2 linked regions of the Phytoactinopolyspora mesophila genome follow. The protein of the gene in region 1 interacts with the protein of each later gene in a pairwise test. Links are inferred from orthologs where the notes say so. Each region holds a gene or a part of one and is shown on either strand. Other genes may lie near its edges.

Region 1 (14,059 bases):
CACATGCTTCACACTTTTGTGAAAGCTATGAATGGCGCTATTCTCGGCTCCTGAGACAATGGTCAGAAGTACGAGCCGGATAGCCACGAGGCCGGGACGTGGGCACCACCGTGAATCGCTTCCCTAGATCCACTGCAGCACGGAACACACGCTCCTGGCTACAAGATTGAACAGAGTCACGTCACATTGGGGGATTCGAGTTTGTCGACGACGCCAGACGACGCGGATGCCGGGCTCCTGCAGCAGGCCCAGCGCGACGAAGAAGCGCATCAGCAGAACGTCCTCAAGTTCGTGGAGCAGTTCGCCATGCTCCTCTCGGAGGCCGGTCTCCCTCGCATGTCGGCACGTGTCTTCGCGTATGTTCTGGCCGACGACGCCGAGATCTACACCGCACGCGAACTCTCAGAGGGACTACGGGTCAGCCCGGCCGCGGTGTCGGGAGCAGTTCGCCAGCTAGTTCAAGCCGGCCTGCTCGCCAAGGAGCGAGCGCCAGGTTCTCGCGTGGACCACTACCGGGTCTACGACGACGACATCTGGAGTTCCATCATGGCTCAGCGCCGGCCATTCATCGTCCGGACCTTGGAAGTGCTGTCGGAAGGCCTCGAGGTGATCGGCACCGAGCGCCCAGGTGGCCGCCGCATCCGCGAGACCATCGAGTTCTACCGCTTCATCGAAGAGCACATGTGGGCTGCCATGGCTGAATGGCAGAAGCATCGCCGGCACGCGGCGGACAGGGCGTTCACGGGCGGCAGCAGCGATCCAGGGAACCCGCCACATAAACCGGACACATCAGAAAAGTAATCTCGAAACTCCCGCCCCAGCCCCGGGGCACCCCGACGGCCCTCCTGGAAAGCGAACGACGTGGAACCTGCCTACCTTCTGGTGCCATTCCTTGGCGGCCTGGCCGCCATGGCCATCAGGCTTCCGCCCCTGGTCGGATTCCTCGGCGCAGGGTTCGCGCTCAACGCCATGGGATACGAAATCACCCCTGAGCTGAGCACCATCGCCGATCTCGGCGTCACGCTATTGCTTTTCACCATCGGCCTGAAACTCAACATCCGCACTCTCCTTCGAGGTGAGGTCTGGGGCGGGGCCACCATTCACATGCTGGCGTCCACTGGATTCCTGGTCGCCTTCTTGGCACTGCTGAAGTTCGCCGGGTTGTCCATGCTGCACGAAGCCGGCTGGACCACATTCGCCCTACTGGCATTCGCACTGTCTTTCTCGAGCACCGTCTTCGCTGTCAAGATCCTGGAGGAACGTAGCGAGACCCGATCCCTGTACGGACGGTTGGCGATCGGCGTGCTGATCATGCAGGACATTTTCGCCGTCGTCTTCCTCACGGCGTCGACGGGCGACCTCCCCAGTCCGTGGGCAGCCGGCCTTCTCCTGCTGATCCCGGCGGCACCGTTGCTCCGCAACCTGCTCGTCCGCGTCGGGCACGGCGAGATGCAGATCTTGTTCGGAGTGGTGCTCGCACTTGTCGTCGGTTACGCCCTGTTCGAACAAGTAGGAATCAAGGGTGACCTCGGAGCATTGATCGTGGGGATGCTGCTGGCGCCACATCCGGCCGCAAACGGGCTCTCCAAGGCCTTGTTCAATCTGAAAGAACTGTTCCTGGTCGGATTCTTCGTCTCGATCGGCTTGACAGCCCTGCCCACCTGGGAAACCGTCGGAGTCGCTCTGCTCCTCGTGGTTGTGCTGCCTTTGAAGAGTGCCCTGTTCATGGTGATCTTCTCCGGCTTCAAGTTGCGGCATCGCACATCGTTCTTGGCCTCGCTCAGTCTGAGCAACTTCTCCGAGTTCGGCCTGATCGTGGCGGTGCTTGCCGCAAGCCAGGGGTGGCTCGATGACGAATGGCTCGTCACGCTCTCTCTGACCGTGGCGCTCAGCTTCGCCCTCGCGGCATTACTCAACGCACGCAGCAGTCCGCTCCTCCGGCGGGCGCAGCGACACCTGCCCGATCAAGACCTGACCAAGCTGCATCCTGCGGACCGGCCCATCGACCTGGGCGATGCCGGAGCGGTGGTGTTGGGTATGGGACGCGTTGGGCGTGGCGCCTACGACCGCCTGTCGCAGGCCTACGGCATGCGGGTACTTGGCGTCGAGGCGGACGAGACCAAAGTCGCTCAGCTTCGAGCCAAGGGTTACACCGTCGTAGAAGGAGATGCGGCAGACCCGGACTTCTGGGAACGGCTTGAGTTGTCCGACCGCGTCGAACACGTCATCTTGGCCATGCCGCATCACGCGGGCAACGTCTTCGCCTTGGATCAACTTCAGGGAAGCTCGTTTCAGGGGCGCATTGCTGCCGTCGTCAAGCATCTCGATGAGATCGAGCCACTTCGCCGACAGGGTGCCCAAGCCGTGTTCAACCTGTACGACGAGGCCGGCTCGGCAGTCGCCGACAGCGCGATGAAGGCCGACGACACCGAACCACCACGGAGCTGACTCAACTCGCGATCAGCATCTTGTCCGGAACCCGTGGAGCCACGATGAACCGGTTGCGAGCCAACAGCATGACGCCGGAGGCGGCGACGACGGCCGCCAGCCCCGCCAAGACCGCGCCGCCGGCCCCCGCCACGAACCGCTCGCCCAGCAGCTGCAGCCCGATGGTCGCCGCAACGATCGGGTTGACGATCGTCAGCGTCGCCAGCGGGGCGCCTACTCCCGCGCGGTAGGCCGCCTGCGCCAGCAGCAGGCCACCGAAAGCCAGACCGACCATGATGGCCGAGGCCGGAGCGATCGCTTCAGTCCAGCCATGGTCGGACATCCGGACAGTGACAGTCCTGGCCATCGCCGACGCCACGCCGAACGCGACACCGGCAGCCGCGGCGTGCACCAGGCTGCGGGTCACCAGCCGCTTGGCGCCCATCGCGGCCACGACCAAACCAGCCATGATGCCGACCGCCACCACCGTGAGCGCCCGGACCTCCGACGAGCTCAATGCGATCCTTGGGCCCTCGGCCGTCGTCAGATGCAGCAGCAGGCCCAGACCTGCCATGGTCAGGGCCACGCCGAGCCATTCGGCCCGCACCACCCGCCGCCCGGCCAGCGCAGCTGAAAGGGTCAACGCCAGGACGAGGGTCAACGCGCCCAATGGCTGCACCACCGTCAGCGGCCCGAAATGTAGCGCGACGATGTGCAGTGACGAGGCGATACCGGTCAGAACGACCGCCCACCACCATCGAGCCCGCCGCAACAGCCTCAATGTACCTAACCGGCGAGCAGGCGAAGCGCTGTGCGCACCGGCGATCCGCTCCTGGAACACCGCCGCCGAGGCGTGGAACGTGGCAGCGGCGATCGACAACGTCACCGCAATGCCCCAAGCGTTCACGCAGAGATCCTTGCACTAATCCGTGATGGGGCAACAACCCCCTGCCATGCTTGAGCATGATACGCGAGATTCACAAATTCATGAATTCTGAATATCGTGAATGTATGGCGCAAGACGAACACTCCGCAACCGCGAGCCGCGCCCACCGTCACTCCCAGGACGCGCAGAACTCCGGGCCGGCCACTGCCCACGAGACGGACGAAGCGTGGTGGCGGGTCGTGGACCGCCTCGCACTCGTCTTCTCCGACGGCGGTCTCAGCCGGATGCCCGCCCGGGTCTTCGCCTTCGTGCTGGTCGACGACGATGAACGCTACACCGCACGCCAGCTGGCGGATGGTCTGCAGGTGAGTCCGGCGGCCATATCCGGTGCACTCCAGAGCCTCGTCAGCGTCGGCCTGCTGGCTCGAGAACGTGAGCCCGGCAGCCGCGCCGACGTGTACCGCGTGTACGACGGCGATGTCTGGGCACGGATCATGCAGCAACGGGAGCCGGTAACTGCGCGATACGAGTCGGTCCTGCGCGAAGGCGCGGCCGCCCTGGCACCAGGCCAAGGCGCCCGCCGGCTCCACGAAAGCGCCGAGTACATGAGTTTCATGCACCAGACCATCCGCCAGGCCGTCATGCAGTGGCACGAGTACCGGCGGCAACTGAACCTCGACCCGCCGGCCGGCAGCCGCCACCCCTCGTAGCCAGGCGCCGTCATTGCCTCAAGCACCAAGACCCCGCGGGTTCTAAGCGCTCTTCGACTGGTCCTCCCACTCGAGCCGGTCCACCGCGTCGAGAATGCGGTCCACGCCGGGCAGGTAATGATGCTCGTACAGCGGCGGCGGGTACGGCACGTCGAAGCCGGTGACCCGCAGAACCGGCGCGTCGAGGGAATAGAAGCAACGCTCCTGGATACGGGCGACGAGTTCGGCACCGATTCCGGCGAAGCCGTTGGCCTCGGTGACCACCACACAACGTCCGGTCCGGGTGACGGAGCCGACGATCGTGGCATCGTCCAAGGGAACCAGCGTACGCAGATCGACTACTTCGATGTCCAAGCCTTGCTCGGTGGCCGCCTCCGCGGCTTCCAGTGCCGTAGGAACGGTCGTGCCATACGCGATAAGGGTGATGTCGGACCCGGTCCGCCGGATCGACGCCTGACCGAAACCGGCGGTGCGAACCGGCATACTGGCTTCGGACTTGGTCCAGTACAACTTCTTCGGCTCCATGAACACGACCGGGTCGGGATCGTCGATCGCCTCACGCAGCAGCGAGTACGCATCCTCCACCGTCGCCGGCGTGACCACTTTGAGCCCGGGTATGTGCGCGTAGTGGCTCTCCGACGAGTCGGAGTGATGCTCCACTCCGCCGATCCCGCCTCCGTAGGGAATCCGGATCACCATGGGCACATGAACCGCGCCGCGAGTCCGGTTCCGGATCTTCGCCACATGCGAGGCGAGCTGTTCGAACGCGGGATAGGCGAAGGCGTCGAACTGCATCTCGATCACCGGCCGGAACCCCTGCATCGCCATGCCGACCGCGAAGCCGGCGATACCGCTCTCCGCCAGGGGTGTGTCGAAACAGCGGTCCTCGCCGAATTCCTCAGCCAACCCGGCCGTGACAGTGAAGACACCGCCGAGTGTGCCGACGTCTTCTCCGAATACGACGACAGAGCTGTCGGCTTGCATCGCATCGCGCATCGCGGCATTCAGCGCCTGAGCCATCGAGATCGCCATCACGCCTCCTGCGCCAGTTCGGCTTCCAGCTGAGAACGTTGTTCACGCAATTGTGGAGTCGGCTCGGCGAACACGTAATCGAAGATCTCCAGCGGATGCACCTCCGGGTTGGCGTTCAGCTGTGGCCGCATTCCCGTCGCGAAGTCTTCCGCGGCGTCATTAGCCGCCTTGATGTCGCTGTCGGTCAGAACACCGGCGGCCGAGAGGTAGGCCTCGAGCCGAGTCATCGGATCGCGCTCGATCCATTCCTCGGCCTCCGAGGCGTCCCGGTAGCGGCCGACCGGGTCGGCGTTGGTATGCGCGTCCATCCGGTACGTGTGGGCTTCGACCAAGACCGGTCCGCGGCCGGTCCGGGCGAACGCCACGGCGTCCGAGAGGACCGACACCACGGCCACGGCGTCGTTGCCGTCCACCTGCTCACTCCGGATCCCGTAGCCGACCCCCTTGTGAGCCAACGAGGGCGCGGCCGACTGCCGCGACAACGGCACCGAGATCGCATACCTGTTGTTCTGCACCAGGAACACCACCGGCGCGTTGAAGACCGCGGCGAAGTTCAATGCTTCGTGGAAATCTCCCTCACTGGTTCCGCCGTCGCCGACATAAACCATCGCGACAAGGTCCTCGCCCCGGCGTCGTGCCGCGTATGCCAGCCCAACAGCGTGTGGCATGTGGGTTGCCAGCGGGGTGCACTGCGGTGCCGTTCGAGTAGCCATCGGGTCATAGCCGCAATGCCAATCTCCGCGAAGCAACCCCAGAGCCTCAACCGGGTCGATTCCCCGGGAAATCAGCGCCACCGTGTCCCGATAGGTGGGGAAGAGCCAATCCCGCTCGTCGAGCACAACCACGCCACCGACCTGGCAAGCTTCCTGCCCGCGTGATGATGGATAAACGGCCAGCCGGCCCATCTTCGTCAATGCGGTCGCTTCGGTATTGAACCGGCGCCCCACCACCATGGCCCGATAGGCCGACAACAAGAGCTTTTCCGACGGGAATTCGTACCCGTTGCGTTCAGCCCGCGGCGCCAGCTCGCCATCCGGGGTCACAAATCGCACCGGCGAATCCGACGGCAGGTGCTGAACCTCGTTCTTGGTGGCAGCTTCCAGACCCGCATCCGGATGCGGTGCCCCAGAGCCCCTGCCGGGTGCACTCCTCTCAGACATCGCGTGCCCCCTGTACCGTCCCGGTTTCCGCCTTGAGGAACTGCGCCAAAACCATCGGCATCACCCGCTCACCCTCACCCTTTCCACAACGACAATAGTCCGGACGTTTCCCTCGGCGCGATCAGCTCACGATCGCCCTCTGGAAACACCCGGACGCGACCGAGCGGCCGGAGGTCCGGACCAGCACACTGAGAAATCGCGCGAACTTCACATCTTTTCCAGTCCGCTGGTCTTGACTTCAAATCCTGCGCTCGATGGGATGGTCTTCTCCACATTCGCGGCAATTCGATGACAGTCGGCTGAGGAGACGGGGCATGGGCGACAGAACATCTCAGCGTGAAGCACATCACACATGGCGAACCGGCCAAATGTCTCCCAGTGCGCTCGACGATATCGACCGGTCGATCTTGACCGAGCTACAGAAAGACGGGCGGCTCTCCATCCGCACGTTGGCCGAACGCGTACACGTTTCCCGTGCGAACGCCTACGCCCGCATCAATCGGCTGCTATCCGACGGTGTCATCACCGGCTTCACCGCCGAGATCGATGCCGAACGCGCCGGCCTCGGCACCAGCGCGTACGTGCTGCTGTCGATACAGCAGAACACCTGGCGCGACGTCGCCGCAGCCCTGAGCGCATTGCCCTATATCGAGCATTTCGCGCTCGTCGGCGGAGATTTCGACGTGCTCACGCTAGTCCGGGCACCCAACAACGCCGAGTTGCGGCACGTCGTCTTCGAGCGGATCCAAGAGGTGCCCGGTGTCCGCAGCACTCGCACCTGGTTGATCTTCGACGAACAGGATGGGCAGGGCATGGTGTGGACCCGTCGATCAGGTGCGAGCGCGGAAGCACCGCGCGATCAGCGTTCGGCGAGTGCGGGCGCGCGAACCGACCGGCGCTCCTGAACCCGCACCGACAGCGAAACCGGCCAGATCGAGCGGATGCGCGGCGGAGAAGACGCACCGCCCGTGCCGCCAGTAGGCTCACGCCATGACGAAATGGGAATACGCAACAGCACCGATCCTTGTCCACGCAACCAAGCAGATCCTCGACAACTGGGGCGAAGACGGCTGGGAACTGGTCCAGATCGTCCCGGGCATGAATCCGGAGAATCTGGTGGCGTACTTCAAGCGCGAGAAGCCAGAGTGATCCAACCGGTGCAGAACACGAGGATCAGGAGGCCTATGTGAACGACGACCCAACCAACATCCAGCCGATGAGCCCCGAGCAGAAGCTCGCCCAGCTGGGTTTGGATGTCCCGGTGGTGGCCGCCCCGGTGGCCTCCTATGTCCCGGCGGTTCGCACCGGCAGCTACATCTACACGTCCGGGCAGTTACCGCTCCGAGATGGCGACCTCATGCGTACTGGCAAGGTCGGCGCCGAAGTCAGTCCGGAAGAAGCACATGAGTGCGCACAGCAGTGCGCACTCAACGCGCTGGCGGCAGTGCGTGCCGAGGCCGGTGAGCTGTCCGCGATCACCCGGGTGGTGAAGGTGGTCGGCTTCGTCGCCTCGGCTGCCGGTTTCACCGCCCAGCCCCAAGTGATCAACGGAGCCAGCGAGCTGTTGGGCAAGGTGTTCGGCGACGCGGGTCAGCACGCACGAAGCGCCGTGGGCGTGGCGGTGCTGCCGCTCGACGCTCCGGTCGAGATCGAAATGATCGTCGAGGTCCGTTGATACCTGCCCAACGGCTACCGGCCGGAGCCGCTGCCGAGGCCCGCGCATTCGCGGCGGGCAGCCACCATGTGGCTCCGGCCCGGCCGGCGTCCACCGTCGTTCTTGTACGCGACGGTGACGCCGGAATCGAGGTCTACGTGCACCAGCGGCATCCGGGTATGGCCTTCGCCGGGGGTATGGTCGCCTTTCCCGGCGGCAGCGTCGATCCGGCGGACCTGGAGCCCACCGGTGCGGTTGACGCCCGCATATGGGCGCAACGGCTCGGAACCACCGAGACCGCCGCGCTCGGGTTCGTGCGCGCAGCTCTGCGCGAAACCGAGGAAGAGACCGGCCTCCGGCTCGACGCCGCCGACCTCGTGCCCTGGGCGCACTGGATCACTCCGCGGTTCCAGCCGCGGCGCTTCGACACCTGGTTCTTTCTCGCCCGCGTGCCCGCTGAACAACAACCGCAGGATGTCTCCGGCGAAGCCACGGCGGTTGCCTGGGTCGCCGCCCGCACCGCGATCGACAAGGCGGCGACCGACGAGTGGACCATGCTGCCACCCACGCGGGCCATTTTCGAAGAGCTGTCGGCTTTCGCCTCGGTCGATGACCTGCCGACGGACGAACGAGCCATCGAGGCAATCACACCCGGCTGGCTCGACCTCGGCGATTCCGTGATCGCCTTGCTACCGGACGACCCCCGTTATCCCGGTGACGACCCCGGGGAAAGCGAGCGACCGTGAGCACCGCTGACCGAGCGCTCCTGCCGGATTGGTGCCAGCTGGTGCAGGCGGCCAACCCAGGTCCCATGACACTCGACGGCACCAACACCTACGTCCTGACCACCGAAGCGGGCAATGTGGTCGTCGACCCGGGCCCGCTGATCGAGGACCACCTGTGCGCGGTGAGCGGACTCGGACCCGTCCTGTTCACGCTGCTCACCCACCACCATCTCGACCACACCGAAGGCGCGGCCTGGTTCCACGAAATCACCGGCGCGCCCGTGCTGGCTCAGGACCCGCGGCTTTGCATCGATGCTCACCCGCTGACCGAAGACGGCGGCGTGCTGGAGGCACCCGGGCTCGAACTACGGGTGCTGCACACTCCTGGGCACACGGCCGACTCGATCTGCGTGGAGGTGCGGCGCGAGCAGTGGCGAGGTCTACTCAGCGGTGACACCGTGCTCGGCCGGGGCACCACAGTGGTTGCGCATCCCGACGGGCAGCTCGGCGCCTATCTCGCCTCTCTCGAAAAGCTGCGCACCCGCTTGGACGACAGCTACCTGCTGCTTCCAGCACACGGTCCAGTTCGTACCAACGCGGCGGCCGTCGTCGGCGAGTACATCGCCCACCGGCAGGCCCGCCTCGACGAGGTGCGGGCAGCACTCGCTGCCGGAGCAGCCTCGGCACGCGACGTCGTCGAGATCGTCTACACCGACATCGACCGCTCGCTCCTGCCCGCCGCCGAGCGCACCGTCGCCGCCGCCCTCGACTACCTCACCGGGACCGAAGACTGATGTGAAGGCGTGGTGTCATCGCCGGCCCAGTCTGCTGGGCGAGGAGAGGTTCCATGTGCCGGAGCACCTAGTTTTTGCGTTTGCCGGCGAAGATCAAGAAAAGCGCTCCGAGACTCGCGGCGATGACCGACGCGGCCAGCACACCGACCTTGGCCTCGTCGGCGATCGCCGCACCGGGGCCGAAAGCGAGTCCGGTGATGAACAACGAGACCGTGAACCCGATGCCGGCCACCATGGCCAGGCCCAGCATGGTCAGCCACGAAACCCCGGTGGGCAGCCGCCCCCAGCCCAGCCGCACCACGATCCAGGCGGTCAGCGAAACGCCGAGGGTCTTCCCCAGCACCAATCCGGCCACCACCCCTACCGTGACCGACGACGTCACCGCCTCTCCGAGCACCCCGCCCCGGAGGTCAATACCAGCATTGGCCAGCGCGAAGATCGGCAGCACGACATAACTGCTCCACGGATGCAAGGCACGCTCGAGCCGCTCGGCCATCGACACCGACTCGCCAAGCAAGAAACGGTAACGTCGCAGCTCTTCCGGACCGAGCCGGTCAGGCACCGATTCCCGGGCATACGCCCTGGCCTGTTCCTGGTCGAGAAGTGGTTCGGCCGGGGTGAGCAGGCCCAGCACGACACCGGCGATGGTCGCGTGCACACCGGACTGGAATGTGGCCACCCAGACGAACAGGCCGAGCAGAATGTAGACATACAAAGACCACACCCGGACCCTGCGCAAGGCGATTACGGCCAACAGCCCCAGCAAGGCGAGTCCGAGCCAGGGCAACGAGAGCTCGTCGGTGTAGAAGAGCGCGATGACACTGATGGCCCCGATGTCGTCGACGATGGCCAGTGTCAGCAAGAAGACCCGCGCCGACGATGGGATCCGCCGCCCCAGCACCGCCAGCACACCAAGTGCGAAGGCGATGTCGGTCGCCATGGGAATGCCCCACCCGTGTGCACCCGCACCACCGAAGTTGAACGCCGTGTAGATGGCCGCGGGCACCGCCATGCCACCGAATGCGGCCACGATCGGCACCGCGGCCGAACGCGGATCACGCAGCTCACCACAGGTGAGCTCGTACTTGATCTCGAGGCCGACGACGAAGAAGAACAGCGCCATCAAGGCGTCGTTCACCCAATGCCGCAGGTCCTCTGATAACTCGAAGGTGCCGAGGCGCAGCGTGAACTCGGTGGTCCAGAGTTGTTCGTATGCCTCCGACCACGCCGAGTTGGCCCAGACCAGCGCGGTCACCGCGGCGATCAGCAGGAGGATACCGCCCGCGGCTTCAACACGGAGGAAAGCCGCCACCGGCCGGCCGACGAGCCGGGCCAGCGTGCGGTCACTGGCCATCCAGACCGGCCCGGACCGCCAGATGCCGGCCTCTTCAGCTCGCCGGCGCTCGGAGCCTGCGGCGCTCCAACGCTGCCGGTGCTCGTTCACAACCCCTCGCCCTGGGGCGGGACCTCAGCGCGCCCGGCGCCGGATACGTTCGACGTCGAGCAGCACGACCGAACGCTGCTCGAGGCGGAGCCAGCCACGTCCGACGAAGTCGGCCAAGGCTTTGTTCACCGTCTCGCGAGACGCGCCGACCAGCTGGGCAAGCTCTTCCTGGGTGAGATCGTGAACCACCCGGACACCTTCGTCCGACGGCACACCGAACCGGGTGGACAGATCGAGCAGTTGTTTGGCCACCCTGCCCGGAACGTCGGAGAATACGAGGTCAGCCAATGTGTCGTTGGACCGCCGCAACCGCGAGGCGAGCTGCAGCAGCAGTCCTCGGGCGACCTCAGGGCGCCCACTGAGCAGCGGAATGAGGTCGGCATGGCCGAGCCCCAGCAGTGACGTCTCGGTGACCGCCGTAGCCGTAGCCGAGCGCGGCCCGGGATCGAATAGCGACAGTTCTCCGAACATCTGGCCTGGTCCGAGCAGAGCCAGGAGGTTCTCGCGGCCGTCCTGGGCAGTGCGGCCGAGCTTGATTTTTCCGTCCGTGACGACGTAAACACGGTCTCCTTCGTCGCCTTCACGGAACAACACCTCACTGCGGTCGAGGTGCACCTCCACCATCGAGGCTCGCAGTGCCGCAGCGGCCTCATCGTTCAACTCCCGGAACAACGGTGCGCTGCGCATCGCCTCGTCAACCACTACCTGGCTCCTTCTGATCAGCTGTGCCGGCTCTACTCTGCCGCCCGATTGCCTCGGCGCCGGACGTCGGCAACGTGTTTCGTCTCACGTTCTAACCTCAACTATTGTGCCCGGAGACCATCATGACCCATTATTTGGCCCCACGTGTGTCGCTTGGGCGACACGAAAGCAGGACCCTGGCACGCAGGGAAGTCCACGCCCGGGGCATGACGAACATAAGGTGAGCGTGTGTCTCTCGACCCCGCTGAGTCGCGGCTGGCGCTCGTGCGCCGCGCCCGAAAGATCAATCGTGAGCTGGCGCTGCTTTACCCCGAAGCGCACTGCGAACTCGATTTCACCAATCCGTTCGAGCTACTGGTCGCCACCGTCCTTTCCGCGCAGACCACCGACGTCCGGGTCAACTCGGTCACCCCGTCGCTGTTCGCCGCTTACCCTGACGCGCCCTCGCTCGCCGCGGCCGATCCCGCGCATGTGGAGGAACTGATCCAGCCCACCGGCTTCTTCCGTGCCAAGACCAAGTCCATCATGGGGCTGTCCCAAGCCCTGACCGACCGGTTCGGCGGTGAGGTCCCTGGCACGCTCACCGACCTGGTCACGCTGCCGGGGGTAGGGCGCAAGACCGCCAACGTCGTCCTGGGCAACGCCTTCGGCGTTCCCGGACTCACCGTGGACACACACTTCAACCGGCTGGTGCGGCGCTGGAAGTGGACCGACAAGACCGACGCCGACCACATCGAGGCCGACATCGCCGCGTTGTTCCCCAAGCAAGACTGGACCATGCTGTCGCACCGGGTCATCTGGCACGGCAGACGGCGCTGCCACGCCCGCCGCCCGGCTTGTGGCGCCTGCCCGCTCGAACGCCTCTGCCCGGCCTACGGTGAAGGCCCGACCGACCCTGTCGCGGCGGCCAAGCTGGTCCGGGACGGCCCCCGCGGATGAGCGTGCCAGCATGGCTCCGCAAGATCACTGACGCCGTCGCCGACACCCCGGCGGAGCATCTCTCCGTGTTCACGCCACCGGCCGACGGGACGGCCCGACCGGCGTCCATCCTCATGCTGTTCGGCGAGAGCAACGGCCGGCCCGATGTCCTGCTCACCCAACGGGCCAGCAGTCTGCGCAGTCATGCCGGGCAGGTCTCATTTCCCGGCGGCACCATCGACCCCGAGGACGACGGCCCGGTCGACGCGGCCTTACGGGAGGGTGCCGAAGAAACCGGTTTGGACCCCGCCGGCGTCGACGTTCTGCTGGTTCTGCCCACATTGTGGATCCCGGTCACGAACTACGCCGTCGCTCCAGTCCTCGCCTGGTGGCGTGAGCCGTCACCCGTCGGCGTCGTCGACGCCAGCGAGGTCGAGTCGGTTCACCGGATACCACTGGACCACCTGCTCGATCCGGCCAATAGGCTGCAGGTTCGGCATCCGAGCGGCATTACCGGCCCGGCCTTCCGCGTCGCGGATCTGTTGGTGTGGGGGTTCACCGCCGGCTTGCTGGCACGATTGTTCGATATTTCCGGAATCGACAAACCGTGGGATCGTACCCGGGTGGAGGAACTCAGTGGCTACGCAGCGGGACTATGACAAGTCGCGCGGAATGCGTAGTGCACGCCTGAAGGGAGCTTCGAGTCAGTGATCCTGGGGTTGAACGCTGTCGACTTCATCATCATCGCGCTGGCGGTCGTGGTCGGTTACACCGGTTGGGTCCATGGATTCGTCGTCGGTCTGCTGTCCTTCGCCGGATTCGTCGGTGGCGCCGTAGCGGGATTGCTCCTGGTACCGCTGGTCCTCGGTGGCTTCGAGCCCGGCCTGGGCGTGTCCGTACTGGCCGTCCTGCTCGTTCTCGGCATCGCATCCATCGGACAGGGGCTGTTGTCGTGGGCCGGCGGCTGGGTGCGATCGAAGGTCTCGGCCAGGCCCGCTCGCCATGTCGATGCCGGCGGTGGCGCCGTCCTGGCGATCGTCGGGCTGCTGCTCGCTGCCTGGGCGTGCGGTTTGGCCATCTCCACGGCGGCTATCCCGCACGCCTCAAAGGCCGTCCGTGAGTCCGCGATCCTGCGGACCGTCCACGATGTCGTACCGGTCTCGCCCGATCGCCTACGTGAGGCTTTCCGGGACGTGGTGATCGCCGGCGGGTTCCCTGAGGTGGTGGCTCCGTGGGTGGCAGAGCCGATCCAGGAGGTCGAGCCGCCGTCCGGCATCTTGCACCGCGACCCGGAGATCCGCGCAGCGACCGCCAGCGTCCTCAAGATCACCGGCCGGGCACCGGCATGCTCGCGGGTTCTCGAAGGCACCGGGTTCGTCATCAGCCCGGAACGAGTCATGACCAACGCGCACGTCGTGGCCGGCGTCTCCGAACCGGTCGTCACCTTCCCTGACGGGGACCCGATGGCCGCTGAGGTCGTCTTGTTCGACCCCGACACCGACCTCGCTGTGCTGGCCGTGCCAGACCTGCCTCTAGATTCACTCGAGCTTGCCGAAGAACCGCCCTCCAACGGCGACGACGCCGCCGTGATCGGCTTCCCGGGCCGC
Region 2 (14,542 bases), on another replicon or contig:
GATCCTTCAGATCAAAATCCGGGGCCAACTCGCCGATCAAACTCATCCGGTCAGATTAGCCCTTAGGTGCGACAAGCTTGGTTCCAGACCATTCCTCAGTCACCGCGACTGTGGTGGTGGTCGACAACCCTGCAGTCAGCGCGGCGTCAGCCACGTCGCTGGGATCCACGTGCCCGTTCCGTCCAACCTTCGGAGTCAGCAGCCACACCACGCCGCCAGGAACCAGCTCTGTGACGGCGTCGACTAAGGCATCCGTGAGGTCGCCATCGTCGTCACGCCACCATTGCAGAACAGCGTCTGCGACCTCGCCGCTGCCCTGATCGATGAGCTCGTTGCCGGTCGTGTCCTCGATATCGATCCGCAGATCATCATCGCAGTCCTCGTCCCAGCCGAGCTCTTGAACGATTTCTCCCGCACGGAACCCAAGCCTGCTGGCCGGCCCGTCGCCTTGAGCCGACTGGCCCGCGGTCTGGCCCACCGATTGTCCTCCTCACATCGTGTGATCCGCCCCATGCGGACCACCCTCCGCCACGTAGTCCACCCAAGGACGCCCAATTGCGCAAGTGAACCCGCCGAAAGGTTCGAGCACAAAGCATGTGTACAGCCTGGCATGCCGACCCCGCAACAGGCGCACCGGGAGGCCTGATAAGTGGCCCAGTACCTACCCCGATGGTGACGAACGGCGACAGAGCGAGCAGGATAGGACGTGAATACCAGTGACCCTGAACATTTGAGGCGCGGCCTGGAACTCAGTGCCGACGCTGACCGACCTCGAAGGGATCGTCGTGGCAGACCGCTCCCCGATCATCATCAACGGCCTCCCCAGTCAGCTTCCTGATGCCGACACGGAGGAGACGCAGGAGTGGCTGGACTCGTTGGACGCCGCCATTGAACACGGCGGAAAGCACCGAGCCCGGTATCTGATGCTCAGGTTGCTCGAGCGCGCCGGCGAGCGGCAGGTCGGCGTCCCTAGCCTGCGGAACACCGATTACATCAACACCATTCCGCCGGAGTCGGAGCCGGAGTTCCCGGGCGACGAGTTCGTCGAGCGCCGCATCCGCGCATACGTCCGGTGGAATGCCGCCATGATGGTGCAGCGGGCGCAGCGCCCGGGCGTCGGCGTCGGCGGGCACATCTCCACCTACGCGTCGTCGGCCAGCCTGTACGAGGTCGGCTTCAACCATTTCTTCCGCGGCAAGGACCATCCCGGCGGCGGCGACCAGATCTTCTTCCAAGGCCACGCCTCGCCCGGGATGTACGCGCGCGCGTATCTGGAAGGCCGCCTCGGTGAGGACCGCCTCGACGGATTCCGTCAGGAACTCTCCCATGCCGGCTTCGGCGGCGGGCTTCCGTCGTATCCGCATCCACGGCTGATGCCGGACTTCTGGGAGTTCCCCACCGTGTCGATGGGCCTGGGCCCCATCAATGCCATCTATCAGGCACGCTTCAATCGGTACCTGCACAACCGTGGCATCCGCGACACCAGCCAGCAGCACGTGTGGGCCTACCTTGGTGACGGCGAGATGGACGAGCCGGAAACCATCGGAGCCATCGGTGCGGCAGCCCGCGAAGAACTCGACAACCTGACCTTCGTGGTCAACTGCAACCTGCAGCGTCTCGACGGCCCCGTCCGCGGAAACGGCAAGATCATCCAGGAGATGGAGGCGCTGTTCCGGGGCGCCGGATGGAATGTGATCAAGGTCATCTGGGGCCGCGAGTGGGACCCGCTGCTCGCTCAGGACACCGACGGCGCGCTGGTCAACCTCATGAACGCCACCCCTGACGGCGACTACCAGACGTACAAGGCCGAGTCCGGCGCTTACGTACGCGAGCACTTCTTCGGCCGTGACGAACGCACCGCCAAGATGGTCGAGCGTCTCAGCGACGACGAGATCTGGGGCCTCAAGCGCGGCGGCCACGACTACCAGAAGCTCTACGCGGCGTACCGGGCAGCGACCGAGCACACCGGACAGCCCACCGTCATCCTCGCCAAGACCATCAAGGGCTGGACGCTGGGTTCGCACTTCGAGTCCCGCAACGCGACGCACCAGATGAAGAAGCTGACCGGCGACGACCTCAAGCTCTTCCGCGACCGCCTCTACATGGAGATCCCCGACTCCCAGCTCGAGGACGTCTACAACCCCCCGTACTTCCATCCGGGCAAGGACTCCGACGAGCACGCGTACATGATGGATCGCCGGTCCAAGCTCGGCGGATTCGTCCCCGAGCGGCGCACCGCGGCCAAGCCCCTGGTGCTGCCTGGCGACAAGGTCTACGAGGTCGCCCAGCGCGGCTCCGGCAAGCAGGCCATCGCCACCACCATGGCCTTCGTCCGGCTCCTCAAGGACCTCCTCAAGGACAAGGAGATCGGGCCCCGGCTGGTTCCGATCATCCCCGACGAGGCCCGGACCTTCGGCATGGATTCGCTCTTCCCCACGCTGAAGATCTATTCGCCGCACGGGCAGAACTACACCTCGGTGGACCGCGAGCTGTTCTTGTCGTACAAGGAAGCCACCGACGGCCAGATCCTGCACGAGGGCATCAACGAGGCCGGCTCGGTCGCGTCGTGGACCGCTGTGGCGACGTCGTACGCCACCCACAGCGAACCCATGATCCCGATCTACATCTTCTACTCGATGTTCGGGTTCCAGCGCACCGGCGACGGCTTCTGGGCGGCGGCGGACCAGATGGCCCGCGGCTTCGTCCTGGGGGCAACAGCCGGCCGGACCACGCTCAACGGTGAGGGCCTCCAACACGAGGACGGCCACTCGGTCCTGCTCGCCGCCACCAACCCGGCCGTCGTGCACTACGACCCGGCGTACGGCTTCGAGGTCGGCCACATCGTCAAGGACGGACTGCGCCGGATGTACGGCGAAGACGCGGAGAACGTCTTCTACTACCTGACCGTCTACAACGAGCCCTACGTGCAGCCGCCGGAGCCGGAGAACCTCGATGTGGAGGGCTTGCTCAAGGGCATGTACCTCTACAAGCCCATGGAGGTCGCGCCCGGCGACAAGGTGCCGCACGCGCAGATCCTCGCCTCCGGCGTGGCGATGAACTGGGCTCTCGAGGCACAGCAGCGGCTGGCCGACGAGTGGCAGATCGCCGCCGACGTGTGGTCGGTCACCTCATGGAACGAGCTCCGCCGCGAGGCGCTGAACTCCGATGAGTGGAACCTGCTCAACCCGGACCAGGAGCCACTGGTGCCGTATGTCACGCAGCGACTGATCGAGACCAAGGGTCCGGTGGTCGGTGTGAGCGATTACATGCGTGCCGTACAGGACCAGATCGCGCCGTATGTCCCGAGCGACTGGGCGTCGCTGGGCACTGACGGCTTCGGCATGTCCGACACCCGTGCGGCGCTGCGCCGGCACTTCAAGGTGGACGCGCAGTCGATCGTGGTGAACGTGCTCACGCTTCTTGCCCGGCGTGGCGAGATCAGCTGGGACGTCGTGAAGAAGGCGCAGGAGCAGTACAAGCTCGAAGATGTGAACGCCACCACCGCTGAAGAGGCGGGCGGCGAGTCCTGAGCGGATGCCTTCTTGATCATTGTCCTCGTTTAGGTGCTATAACGCCTAAACGAGGACAATGATCAACGGCCGACGTGTGCGTGCATCTCCCACACGATGATCTCGGCCGCGGTCACCGCCCTCACCCGGCGTCCGCCCTCGTCGGTCATCCGCGCCGCGTCGCCCTCACCCAGCTGACCGACGCCTTCGACCTGCACAACCCCACGCGCCACGTACACATGGACGAACGGCGCCGCGGGCAGAGTGACGCCCAAGTCCGTGCAGCTGTCGCCCAACTGTGCCACGTGCATCGCTGCCGAACTCTGTCCCAGACCGATCGCGGCTTCTCCGGCATGGCGGGGCATCCCGGAAGCGACCACGACCAACCGTCCGCCCGACAGCTCAGCTCTCAGGTCGCGCTGCTCGTAGCGGGGCTCCATGCCCGGCTCGTCCGGCGGCACCCACATCTGGACGAACCGCAGAGGCGCTGTCGGCGTTCGGTCGCCGGACGATGACGCCTCGCCCGCGACCGACGACGAGGGCGCGTCGTTGAACTCCGAGTGCACGACGCCCCGCCCCGCGCCGAGCCGTTGCGCCAAACCCGGGTGGATCACACCTCCGGCACCGGTTGAATCGCGGTGCGCCAGAGCGCCTTCGAGCACCCAGGTCACGATCTCCACGTCGCGATGCGGGTGGGTGGCATACCCCGCCCCCGGCTGCACAACGTCGTCGTTGTTCATGACCAGCATGCCGAATCCGACATTGGCCGGGTCGTAATGCCGCCCGAAGGAGAAAGAATGCCGCGACACCAACCCCGGCTCGCTGCTCACGAACCGGTCGATCCCACGCATCAGTTCCACGTTCGTCACCGCGCCATTCTCGCGTACGCGATCACCTCGATCGGAGCCGGAAGGCAGAGGTCAGTGAGCCGGCATACCAACCCCGCACGGCGCGGCGAGTGTTCTACAGGCCAGTTCGGGCGCCGTTAGCCTCGAGACGGTCTTTCCACAAGTCCAGCCTGGACCTGGTAGGCCCGAGAGACAACAGCGCCGCGGTGGCGAGGATGCCGCCCACCATGGCCGGCATCCAGGCACCGACCACGAAGCTCACCACAACCCCGACGAGCACCGGCGTCTCCGCCAGAGCCAGTGCGAGCATGCTGCTGGTCCGCAGCGTGCGGGCCGCCTCGGCCGGGTCGGCCCGCTGGCCCGGATCCAATGGCTTCAGCCGGGTTGTGGGCAGCAGCCACGCCGCGACGAGCGGCGGCAGACCGAAAACGAGGACGGCGGAAAGTTCGACAGCTGTCCCGGTCTCTGTGAACGTCAGCAGGACCACGACGATCATCAGCACCGCTCCCCCGGCCAAGGCCAGGATGACAGGGCGGAGCTGGGTCCCGAGCGTATCCAGCGATCGCTGATCGCGCGACCGCCCCGAGGGCGCCGAGGTGGACATAGGGCGTCAGCCTAGCGGCGACGCTGGCCGGTTCCTAGTGGCCATTCAGCCGAAATTGGTGCCACAACACCGCAATTGTGCCTTTACCACAATGTGCGGTTCCCAGACGTGGCGAGCGGCCGCGTACGCTGCCGCATATGTCTGCACGCCGCGACACGAAGCGTCACGAACGTACTGTCCACTTGCTCGAACGCGCGACTGGCCCGCTGGCCACCACTGCGATCACCAAAATGGAGGAGGAGCTCTCGTGGTACCGGGCAATGCCACCAGAGCAACGTTCCTGGGTCGGCTTGCTCATCCAGGCCGGCATCGCGGCGTTCGTCGACTGGTACCGGAACCCACAGCACGCCCGCCCGTCGCCCACCACGGACATCTTCGGCACCGCGCCCCGGGACCTGATCCGGGCGATCAGCCTGCAGCAGACCGTCGAGGTCGTCCGGGTGGCCATCGAGGTAGTCGAGGAGAACGTCGTCGACGTGGTGGGCGACGACGACGCGCCGGCCGTTCTCGAAGGCGTCCTACGGTATTCGCGGGAGGTCGCCTTCTCCGCCGCCCAGGTGTACGCGCGTTATGCCGAAGCACGTGGTTCGTGGGATGCCCGGCTGGAAGCAACCGTCGTCGACTCGCTTCTGCGCGGCGAAGTTGACGAAGGAGTACGTTCTCGCGCCTCTGCCCTGGGCTGGACCGCTCAGAGCGGCGTCGTCGTCACCATCGGCCGTCCCCCTGCGGTCAGAGACAACACCGTCGATGACATCCGGCGCAGCGCCCGGAAGGCGGGTTACGACGTGCTCACCGGCGTGCAGGGAGATCGGCTCGTAGCGGTCCTGGGACGCGTCGAGGACCCGGTACGCGCGGCCGAATGCCTGATCAGCCATTTCGGTCCGGGTCCGGTGATCGTCGGCCCCCTGGTGCCTGACCTGGTGTCCGCCGCTGTGTCGGCGCGAGCCGCGGTCTCCGGGCTCGTGGCGGCTGACGGCTGGCCGGAGGCACCCCGGCCGGTGGCGGCGTCGGCGCTGTTGCCCGAGCGTGCGCTGTCCGGCGATGCCGATGCGATCCGGGAGCTCATTGCCGAGGTCTATCTGCCGGTGGCTGAGGCAGGGCCGGTGGTGCTCGAGACGCTCGCCGCATACCTGGAGACCGGCGCCTCGGTCGAGGCCGCGGCGCGGTTCCTGTTCGTGCATCCGAACACGGTGCGGTATCGGCTGCGCCGGGTGACCGACGTCGTCGGCCTCACACCCACCGACGCGCGCGACTCATACACGCTGCGCATCGCGCTCTCGCTCGGCCGCCTGGACCCACCCCACTCCGACTGACGCTCCCCTAAATGATCATGTTTGGTGGGTTTTCGTGTGCGTTGACAAGCCTGCAGGCATGGTGGTGCACGAGAAAACCCACCAAACATGATCATTTGGGGAGCGGGTGGCGCTTTTGTGGGAACCGCCCAAAGTTACTAGGAAGACCTTGTGAGCGTGATCGACGCTCCTACGGACCGGTAACGAGCAGGCTGGAAGGGTGTTGGTCATCGTCGCGCCCGGACAGGGTTCCCAGACTCCAGGCTTCCTCGCCCCTTGGCTGGAGGAGCCGGCTTTCGCCAACCGCATCGAGTGGCTCTCCGCGGTCGCCCAGGTTGACCTGGTCCACTACGGAACCGAGGCCGACGCCGACACCATTCGCGATACCGCCATCGCACAGCCACTGCTGGTCGCGTCGGGCCTGGTCGCTGCCGTAGCCCTGTTCCCGCAGCCTGCCGACGCATTCAACACAGTCGCCGCGGTCGCCGGACACAGCGTCGGCGAGATCACCGCCGCGGCCGGTGCCCGCGTCATCACCGCCGAGCAGGCGATGGTGTTCGTCCGGGAGCGTGGACGCGCTATGGCCCAAGCATCCAGCACCACCCCCACGGGCATGACGGCCGTCCTGGGCGGCGACACCGAACATGTCCTGCAGGTCCTGGAGAAGCACGGGCTGACCCCGGCCAACGTCAACGGTGCTGGTCAGATCGTCGCCGCCGGCACCTTGGCCCAGCTGGACGCGCTGAAGGAAGACCCTCCGGAGGGAGCCCGGCTACGCCCGCTCCAGGTCGCCGGCGCCTTCCACACCCACCACATGGCCCCCGCGGTGGAAACACTGCGTAACTACGCCAGCGCCATGACCACCCGCGATCCGCGTACGCGGCTGCTGTCCAACCGGGACGGCCACGTGGTTCATGACGGCCGCGATGTCCTCAACCGCATCGTCGAGCAGGTTTCCAACCCCGTGCGCTGGGACCTCTGCCAGACCACGATGTCCGACCTCGGCATCACGGGCCTCCTCGAAGTGCCGCCGGCAGGGACCCTCAGTGGCCTTGCCCGCCGCGCCCTGCCCGGCATCGAGACCTTCGCGCTGAAGACGCCCGACCAGCTCGACGACGCCCGGAAGTTCGTCGAGAAGCACGGCGACCCGAGTCCCATGACCGACAGCCCTACCTGGCGCCTCGTCGTCGCACCCATGAAGGGCACGTTCAAGGCGGCCTCGCTCAAGGCCGGCAGTCAACTCTCCCCTGGCGACCTGGTCGGCAGCGTGAACTCGTTGCGGGATTCCCAAGACGTCCACGCCAACCACGGCGGCACAGTGCTGGAATGGCTGGTCGAAGACGGCGACCCGGTCGCTCCGGGACAACCGTTGGTTCGGCTTCACCCGGAGGCGGTCGCATCATGAGTGGCTCGATCACAGTTCCCCCGTCGCTGCGGGCCAGCAAGGTGCTGGGGATCGGCGGCTACCGGCCCACCCGGATCATCACCAACGACGAGATCATCGACAAGATCGATTCGTCCGACGAGTGGATCCGCACCCGCTCCGGCATCGAGACCCGCCGCTGGGCCTCCGATGAAGAGACAGTCGTCAACATGAGCGTCGCGGCGGCCGGCAAGGCACTGGCCAATGCCGGTGTCCGGCCGGAACAGGTCGACTGCGTGATCGTCTCCACCGTCACCCACCTTTATCAGACGCCGTCCGCCGCGGTGGAAATCGCGCACAAGCTCGGCACCAACTACGCCGCGGCGTTCGACGTCTCGGCGGCGTGTGCTGGTTTCTGCTATGGGTTGTCGCTGGCGTCGGACATGGTCCGTTCAGGCACCGCCCAGCACGTCGTCGTCATCGGCGTCGAGCGACTCTCAGACCTCACTGATCAGTACGACCGTTCGACGGCGTTCATCTTCGCCGACGGAGCCGGCGCGGCCGTCGTCGGTGCCGGCAACGACGGCGACGAGGCCGGGATCGGCCCGGTGGTGTGGGGCTCCGACGGCGAGCACCTGAACCACATCCGGCAGAAGAAAGAGTGGCGCGAAGCCCTGTTCGGCGCGGACGGGCCTGAGATGCCGCATCTGGTCATGGACGGCAACCCGGTGTTCCGGTGGGCGTCATACGAGATGTCGAAGGTCGCCCAGCAGGCGCTGGACGCCGCAGGCGTCAGCGTCGACGATCTCGACGTCTTTGTGCCACATCAAGCCAACATGCGCATCACCGACGTCATGGTCCGCCAGCTCAAACTGCCGGAGCACGTGGGCATCGCGCGCGACATCGCCCAGCAGGGCAACACCTCGGCGGCATCCATTCCTCTGGCGCTCGAGCGGATGATGGAAGCAGGCGAGGCCAAGAGTGGTGATCTCGCTCTCATCATCGGTTTCGGCGCGGGCCTCGTCTACGCCGGCCAGGTGATCCGCGTACCCTGACCGAGCAGCCGTGCGCCCGACGACGTGCGTGCCGACTTCGGACAATCAGCAGTATCAACCAAGGAGAAAACGAAGAGATGGCCAGCAACGAAGAGATCCTGACCGGTCTCGCAGAGATCGTCAACGAGATCACCGGCGTTCCCGCCGCGGACGTCCAGCTCGACAAGTCCTTCACCGACGATCTCGACATCGACTCCCTGTCGATGATCGAGGTTGTGGTCGGCGCTGAAGAGAAGTTCGGCGTGAAGATCCCCGAGGACGAGGTCAAGAACCTCGCCACCGTCGGCGATGCTGTGACCTATATCAAGAACGCAAGCCCGGAGGCCTGATCACCATGCCACGTTCCCAGGTACCTGTCGTCGTCACCGGGCTCGGCGCGAGTACGCCCGTCGGAGGCGATGCCGCGTCGACCTGGGACTCGCTGCTCGCAGGCCGCTCCGGCGTGCGGCCCCTGACCGAGGAGTGGGTCGCGGACTCACCGGTGCGCATCGGTGCGCCAGTAGCCGTCGACCCCTCTGAGGTGCTCCCCCGCGTGCAGGCCCGACGGCTCGACCGGTCGGCGCAGATCGCCCTGATCGCAGCGCGCGAGGCGTGGGCCGACTCGGGTCTCGAGGGCAAGGCGTCGGAAACCGGCATAGATCCGGACCGCTTGGGCGTGGTGTGCGCCTCGGGCATCGGCGGCCTGCACACGCTGCTCGGCAACTACGACCAGCTACTCGCGCATGGCTCACGCAAGGTGTCGCCGCTGGCGATACCCATGCTCATGCCGAACAGCCCGGCCGCCAACGTCGGCTTGGAACTGCAAGCACGGGCCGGTGTGCACACACCGGTCAGCGCGTGTTCCTCGGGTTCTGAAGCAATTGCCTACGGCCTGGACATGATCCGGTCCGGCCGCGCCGACATCGTCGTCGCAGGTGGGACCGAAGCCGTGATCCATCCGCTGCCGATCGCGGCGTTCGCCAACATGATGGCGCTGTCCAAGCGCGACGACGACCCCACCGCCGTCAGCCGCCCGTTCGACAAGGACCGCGACGGCTTCGTCCTCGGCGAAGGCGGCGCACTGTTCGTGCTCGAATCTGCCGAGCACGCCGAAGCCCGCGGGGCCCGTGTCTACGTGGAACTCGCTGGCGCCGGGATGAGCTCCGACGCTCACCACATTGCCCAACCGGAGCCGGACGGCATCGGCGTGATGGCCGCGACGCGCAAAGCCTTGGACGACGGTGGTCTGCAGCCCAACGACGTCGCGCACATCAACTGCCACGCCACCTCCACACCCGTGGGTGACGCCGCGGAGGCCCTGGCCTTGCGCAAGGTCTTCGGCGACGCCATTTCCGGCATCCCGGTGACCGCACCGAAATCGATGATCGGCCACCTGCTCGGCGGGGCCGGCGCCGTCGAGGCGATGGCGACGGTGTTGACCCTCCACCACGGGCTGGTTCCGCCCACCATCAACCTCGACCATCTCGACGAGCAGATCGGCCTGGATGTCGTTCACGACGGACCGAGAAAACTCGGCAACGGCTCCATCGCCGCACTGAACAACGCATTCGGCTTCGGAGGCCACAACGTTGTGCTTGCTTTCAGGAGGCCGTAATGACCGCGGTTGCCGGTCGGGCCGTGCCGGCTCAGCCGGCCGGCAAACCCGCCAAGCCCCCTCGTGAGCAAGACCCACGGAACCCGAACCACCGGCTCACCGCTCTGCTGGACGACGGCTCCCTGGAGCTGATCAGCCCGGATGACACGAGCGGCATGCTGGCCGCCACCGGAACCGTACACGGCACGCCCGTGGTGGCGTTCTGCTCCGACCCGACGGTCATGGGCGGGGCCATGGGCGCCGACGGCTGCCAGGTGGTTGTAGAGGCGTATGAACGCGCGCTGACCGAGGGCGTGGCGATCATCGGGCTTTGGCACTCCGGTGGCGCGCGCCTGGCCGAGGGTGTGCTGTCGCTGCATTCCGTCGGGCGCATCTTCGAGATCATGACCCGCGCGTCGGGGAAGATCCCGCAGATCTCGGTGGTGCTCGGCCCGGCCGCCGGGGGTGCCGCTTACGGGCCGGCGCTGACCGACATCGTGATCCTCGGCCCTGAAGGCCGCGTGTTCGTCACCGGTCCCGACGTCGTGCGCTCGGTCACCGGTGAGGACGTCGACATGCTGCGTCTCGGCGGACCCGAGCCGCACGGCCGGCGCTCCGGAGTTGTCCATGTAGTCAGCAGCACCGAGCGCGAAGCCCTGGATCGCGCCGGGCAGCTGGCTTCGCTGCTGGGTAGTCAGGGCGACATCGACGTGGACGGCATCGCCGACGTGGATCTCGGCAGCCACCTGCCCGAGTCGGCCAGACGTGCCTACGACGTCCACCCGATCGTCGACGATCTACTCGACGACGACACGGCTCTCGAACTGCACGCTCGCTGGGCGCCCAACATCACGACGACGCTCGGCCGGCTGGGCAAGCGCACCGTAGGCGTGATCGCCAACAATCCGCTGCGCCTCGGTGGTTGCCTGGACTCGACGTCGGCGGAGAAGGCGGCCAGGTTCGTCCGGATGTGCGACGCACTGGGTGTGCCCCTTGTGGTGGTCGTCGACGTGCCCGGGTACCTGCCCGGTGTGGGCCAGGAATGGGACGGTGTGGTCCGCCGTGGCGCGAAGCTCCTGCATGCCTTCGCCGAAGCGACGGTGCCCAGGGTGACGCTGGTGACCCGCAAGGCCTACGGCGGCGCGTACATCGCCATGAACTCGCGGGCGCTCGGCGCCAGCCGCGTGTTCGCGTGGCCGACGGCCGAGGTGGCCGTGATGGGCGCGGTGGCAGCGGTGCGGATTCTGCATCGGCGCAAGCTCGCGGAGGTCGACCCCGAACTGCGCTCGCAGGTCGAGGCCGAGCTGGCCGAAGAACACGAGCGGGTGGCCGGTGGTCTGAGCCGTGCGATGGAGCTTGGTGTCGTGGACGAGGTCGTGGAGCCGGTGGCAACGCGCTCCGCGCTCGGCCGGGCCCTGGCCGAGGCACCCGAGCGGCGGGGGCAGCACGGCAACATCCCGCTGTAGGCTCCCCGCGGACCCGCCGGACTCCAGCTGGTTCGCTTCAGTCCAGCTGCTCCGCATAGACCAGGTATGTTCCGGCCAGTGCCCCTTCTCGGGAGATCTTCGTCGACACCCAAGCGACGAAAATCCGGTCCCCTACGGCGAACGACGGCGCCATTCCGTTGACATCCCGCACGGCCAGGGTGCCGCATCCGGTGCTGACGGGGCCGCCGCAGAGGTGGCGTTGTCAACGGCCCACGTTGCAGTTACCGTAGTGATTGCAGGACTCGTCCCCAAGGATCCTTGGGGGCCTCCCGCACCGCCTTACGCCCCGCCCTGTGCGGGGCGTTCGTGCGTCTCGTGCTGCGCACCGCAGGCGCAGAACACTACGGCGTCCATTCCCGTTCATGAACCACGCGCCCTGCAACACGGCCCCAGAGCTGCGCGTTGACCCGCTCGGCCCGCTCGTCCGTTTCACGAATGGTCATCCGTCGACGATGCAAGAAGGCCACGAGGTCAGCAGCTTGGATAAGACGGCTTGCATGTGATGGAGCGAAATGGATTGTGTCGACGATCCGCTCCAACCGGCTGGACCGGTAACCCGGTGTCCCGTGCTGGCGGTAATGCCAGAGGTGGCGCCGATAGCCATCCTGCCCGTCGATCTCGTCCGCGATCAGCAACACACGCTCGGGAGGAGCACAGCGGCGAGCGTGCAGGTTGATTCTCTCCATCAGGTGCTGAAGCACGAGGACATGTGGTCTCGTGGTCGGCCCGTATCGGGCGTGGAGCCGCCGCACATCGACGCCGCGCAGGATGAGCGAGACCTCGTGGCCTCCGATCGCTTGCATGGCTGCGTCGTAAATGCCAATGCGTGCACGGAGGAGTTGTTTCATACCCACCCACTCATCATCGGCATGAAAGATCGAACGGCCATGGAGTTCGGCACCCGCCGCTACCTTGTACTTGGCCGCGGCGACGCGAACAACCTCGTCCAAGGCCCGAGACAGGGAGACCACTTGATCATCTGGGCAGCACAGTGCGGCCATGTAGTAGTGGTCCTTGGTGTAGGACTCGTCCAGATATGTCAGAAGCATGCCACCCAGCCCTCTGTTCACCCTGCGAAGAGATGAAACGAGGCTAAGGGCGGCGACTGACAGTCAAAGCTGTCTAGGCAAAGCTAGACACAGGCAAACTAAGGCTAATGCTAAGGTAAGGAACAGGTGATCTGGATGCCACAACGGAAATGAGCCAGAAACGCGTCGTGGCCCGGCTCAACCCTCTCGGGGAGCCGGGCCACTAACGTGGTGAGGCCGCTGTATTTCCCGGATCACCGGGCCGGGGAAATCACCGGTGCCGGAGCGGCCACGAACTGGAGGTTTGTCACCTGGATGTGACCATACACGCGCCTTGGCAGGTTGTGAAGACCCTAAGACAACCTTTCTCAGACCACCTGATGCAGCCAGCGCACCGGAGCACCTTCGCCGGCGTACCGGAACGGCTCGAGCTCGTCATCCCAGGGTTTGCCGACAAGCCGGCACAGTTCATCTTCGAGTTCGATCTCGCCCGCGGCGGCCTTGACTATCGCCGCCTTGATGCGGTCCTCAGGAATCAGGATGTCGCCATGTACGCCGGTGACCGCGTGAAAGATCCCGAGTGCGGGCGTGTATGCATACCGCGCCCCCTCCGTGCCAGCACTTGGTTCCTCCGTGACTTCGAAGCGCAAGTGCAGCCATCCACGCAAGGCGGACGCGATACGCGCGCCGGTGCCGGCCTCACCTTGCCAAGACAATTCGGCACGGAACGAGCCCGGCTGGGCAGGTTGAGGTGTCCAGTCGAGGCTGACGCGCACCCCGAGGGCGCCGGCGACGGCCCACTCTACGTGCGGGCACAACGCCGACGTGCTGGCGTGGACGTACAGTACGCCACGTGTCGTCGTCACCGGTTCCTCCTGTGGGTCGAGGGACGCCTTCCCCTGCGGCCTCTTCCCCATCCTGACGGACCGGTAGACGCTCCTATTCTGCACGATCCGGAGGCAACTCGCCACGCAACCCCGATTATCGCCCCCTTGGCGTGTCACAGAGCCCGCTCCCGAGCGCTGATTCGTCGCTGTTGAGGAACAGCCGCCCAGCCCGCGCCAGTTGTGCTCGGCCGCAGAACTCCGGGCACCTTGGATCCTTGTCACCCCGTGTACAAGGGCGGCGTGACCTGAGCCCTCCCTGCCGGATATCGTTCGTTGATGGTTGAAAACCCCTTCTTCCGCGAGAGCGACCTGCCCTACGCGCTACCCCCGTTCGAGCAGATCGACGAGTCGCACTACGCCCCCGCCTTCGAGCGAGGGATGGCTGAACATATCGCCGAGATCGACGCCATCGCTTCCAACGCCGAGCCGCCGACCTTCGAGAACACAATCGTCGCGCTCGAACGTAGCGGCCAGATCCTCGATCGGGTTTCGGCCGTCTTCTTCAACCAAGCGTCGTCCAACACCAACGACACCATCCAGGCCCTGCAGGCTGACATAGCACCGAAGCTGGCCGCGCACAGCGACGCCATTCACCTCAACCCGGCGCTGTTCGCGCGGATCGAGGCGGTTCGGGCCGCAGATCCCGACCTCGATCCAGAGTCCCAGCGCCTACTCGAGCGCTACCACCTCGAGTTCGTCCGTGCCGGCGCCGCGCTCGACGACGACCAGCAGGCGAAACTTCGTTCGATCAACGAAGAACTCTCCGCGCTGTCCACCACGTTTCAGAAGAAGCTGCTGGACGACACTAATACCTCGGCCGTCGTCGTCGACGATGTCGCCCAGCTGGACGGTGTATCCGCCGACTCGATCAGCGCCATGGCCGAATCGGCGCGTGA

The links.
Region 2: the proteins of nth (region 1) and aceE interact in binary tests that used the Escherichia coli proteins (3 or more experiments, as listed by UniProt). The link is inferred for Phytoactinopolyspora mesophila from one-to-one orthologs.

What each region holds. Positions count from the first base shown.
Region 1 is NZ_WLZY01000012.1:11,340-25,398, forward strand. What follows is about bases 10,750-13,617. They hold nth (endonuclease III), read left to right. Parts: upstream 10,750-11,762; coding sequence 11,763-12,473; downstream 12,474-13,617. Other genes in these bases: nhaA (Na+/H+ antiporter NhaA), read right to left, coding at 10,750-10,832; F7O44_RS25555 (Crp/Fnr family transcriptional regulator), read right to left, coding at 10,857-11,519; F7O44_RS25565 (NUDIX hydrolase), read left to right, coding at 12,470-13,111; F7O44_RS25570 (MarP family serine protease), read left to right, coding at 13,160-13,617. Also shown: F7O44_RS25495 (GbsR/MarR family transcriptional regulator), read left to right, coding at 202-801; F7O44_RS25500 (cation:proton antiporter domain-containing protein), read left to right, coding at 862-2,448; F7O44_RS25505 (DMT family transporter), read right to left, coding at 2,450-3,334; F7O44_RS25510 (GbsR/MarR family transcriptional regulator), read left to right, coding at 3,439-4,023; F7O44_RS25515 (alpha-ketoacid dehydrogenase subunit beta), read right to left, coding at 4,066-5,055; F7O44_RS25520 (thiamine pyrophosphate-dependent dehydrogenase E1 component subunit alpha), read right to left, coding at 5,055-6,215; F7O44_RS25525 (winged helix-turn-helix transcriptional regulator), read left to right, coding at 6,584-7,120; Sp36 family protein, read left to right, coding at 7,206-7,364; F7O44_RS25535 (RidA family protein), read left to right, coding at 7,432-7,890; F7O44_RS25540 (NUDIX hydrolase), read left to right, coding at 7,887-8,615; F7O44_RS25545 (MBL fold metallo-hydrolase), read left to right, coding at 8,612-9,388; more of nhaA, read right to left, coding at 9,456-10,749; more of F7O44_RS25570, read left to right, coding at 13,618-14,059. UniProt on the Escherichia coli protein: DNA repair enzyme that has both DNA N-glycosylase activity and AP-lyase activity. The DNA N-glycosylase activity releases various damaged pyrimidines from DNA by cleaving the N-glycosidic bond, leaving an AP (apurinic/apyrimidinic) site.
Region 2 is NZ_WLZY01000002.1:344,581-359,122, reverse strand. What follows is about bases 380-3,730. They hold aceE (pyruvate dehydrogenase (acetyl-transferring), homodimeric type), read left to right. Parts: upstream 380-779; coding sequence 780-3,530; downstream 3,531-3,730. Other genes in these bases: F7O44_RS07835 (pirin family protein), read right to left, coding at 3,593-3,730; F7O44_RS07845 (DUF3052 family protein), read right to left, coding at 380-478. Outside these bases: F7O44_RS07850 (peroxiredoxin), read right to left, coding at 1-46; more of F7O44_RS07845, read right to left, coding at 56-379; more of F7O44_RS07835, read right to left, coding at 3,731-4,360; F7O44_RS07830 (hypothetical protein), read right to left, coding at 4,473-4,961; F7O44_RS07825 (PucR family transcriptional regulator), read left to right, coding at 5,099-6,274; F7O44_RS07820 (acyltransferase domain-containing protein), read left to right, coding at 6,474-7,658; F7O44_RS07815 (beta-ketoacyl-ACP synthase III), read left to right, coding at 7,655-8,671; F7O44_RS07810 (acyl carrier protein), read left to right, coding at 8,749-9,000; F7O44_RS07805 (beta-ketoacyl-[acyl-carrier-protein] synthase family protein), read left to right, coding at 9,006-10,265; F7O44_RS07800 (carboxyl transferase domain-containing protein), read left to right, coding at 10,265-11,710; F7O44_RS30975 (hypothetical protein), read right to left, coding at 11,748-11,882; F7O44_RS07795 (DUF3800 domain-containing protein), read right to left, coding at 12,073-12,780; F7O44_RS07790 (DUF3145 domain-containing protein), read right to left, coding at 13,128-13,676; F7O44_RS07785 (M3 family metallopeptidase), read left to right, coding at 13,923-14,542. UniProt on the Escherichia coli protein: Component of the pyruvate dehydrogenase (PDH) complex, that catalyzes the overall conversion of pyruvate to acetyl-CoA and CO(2).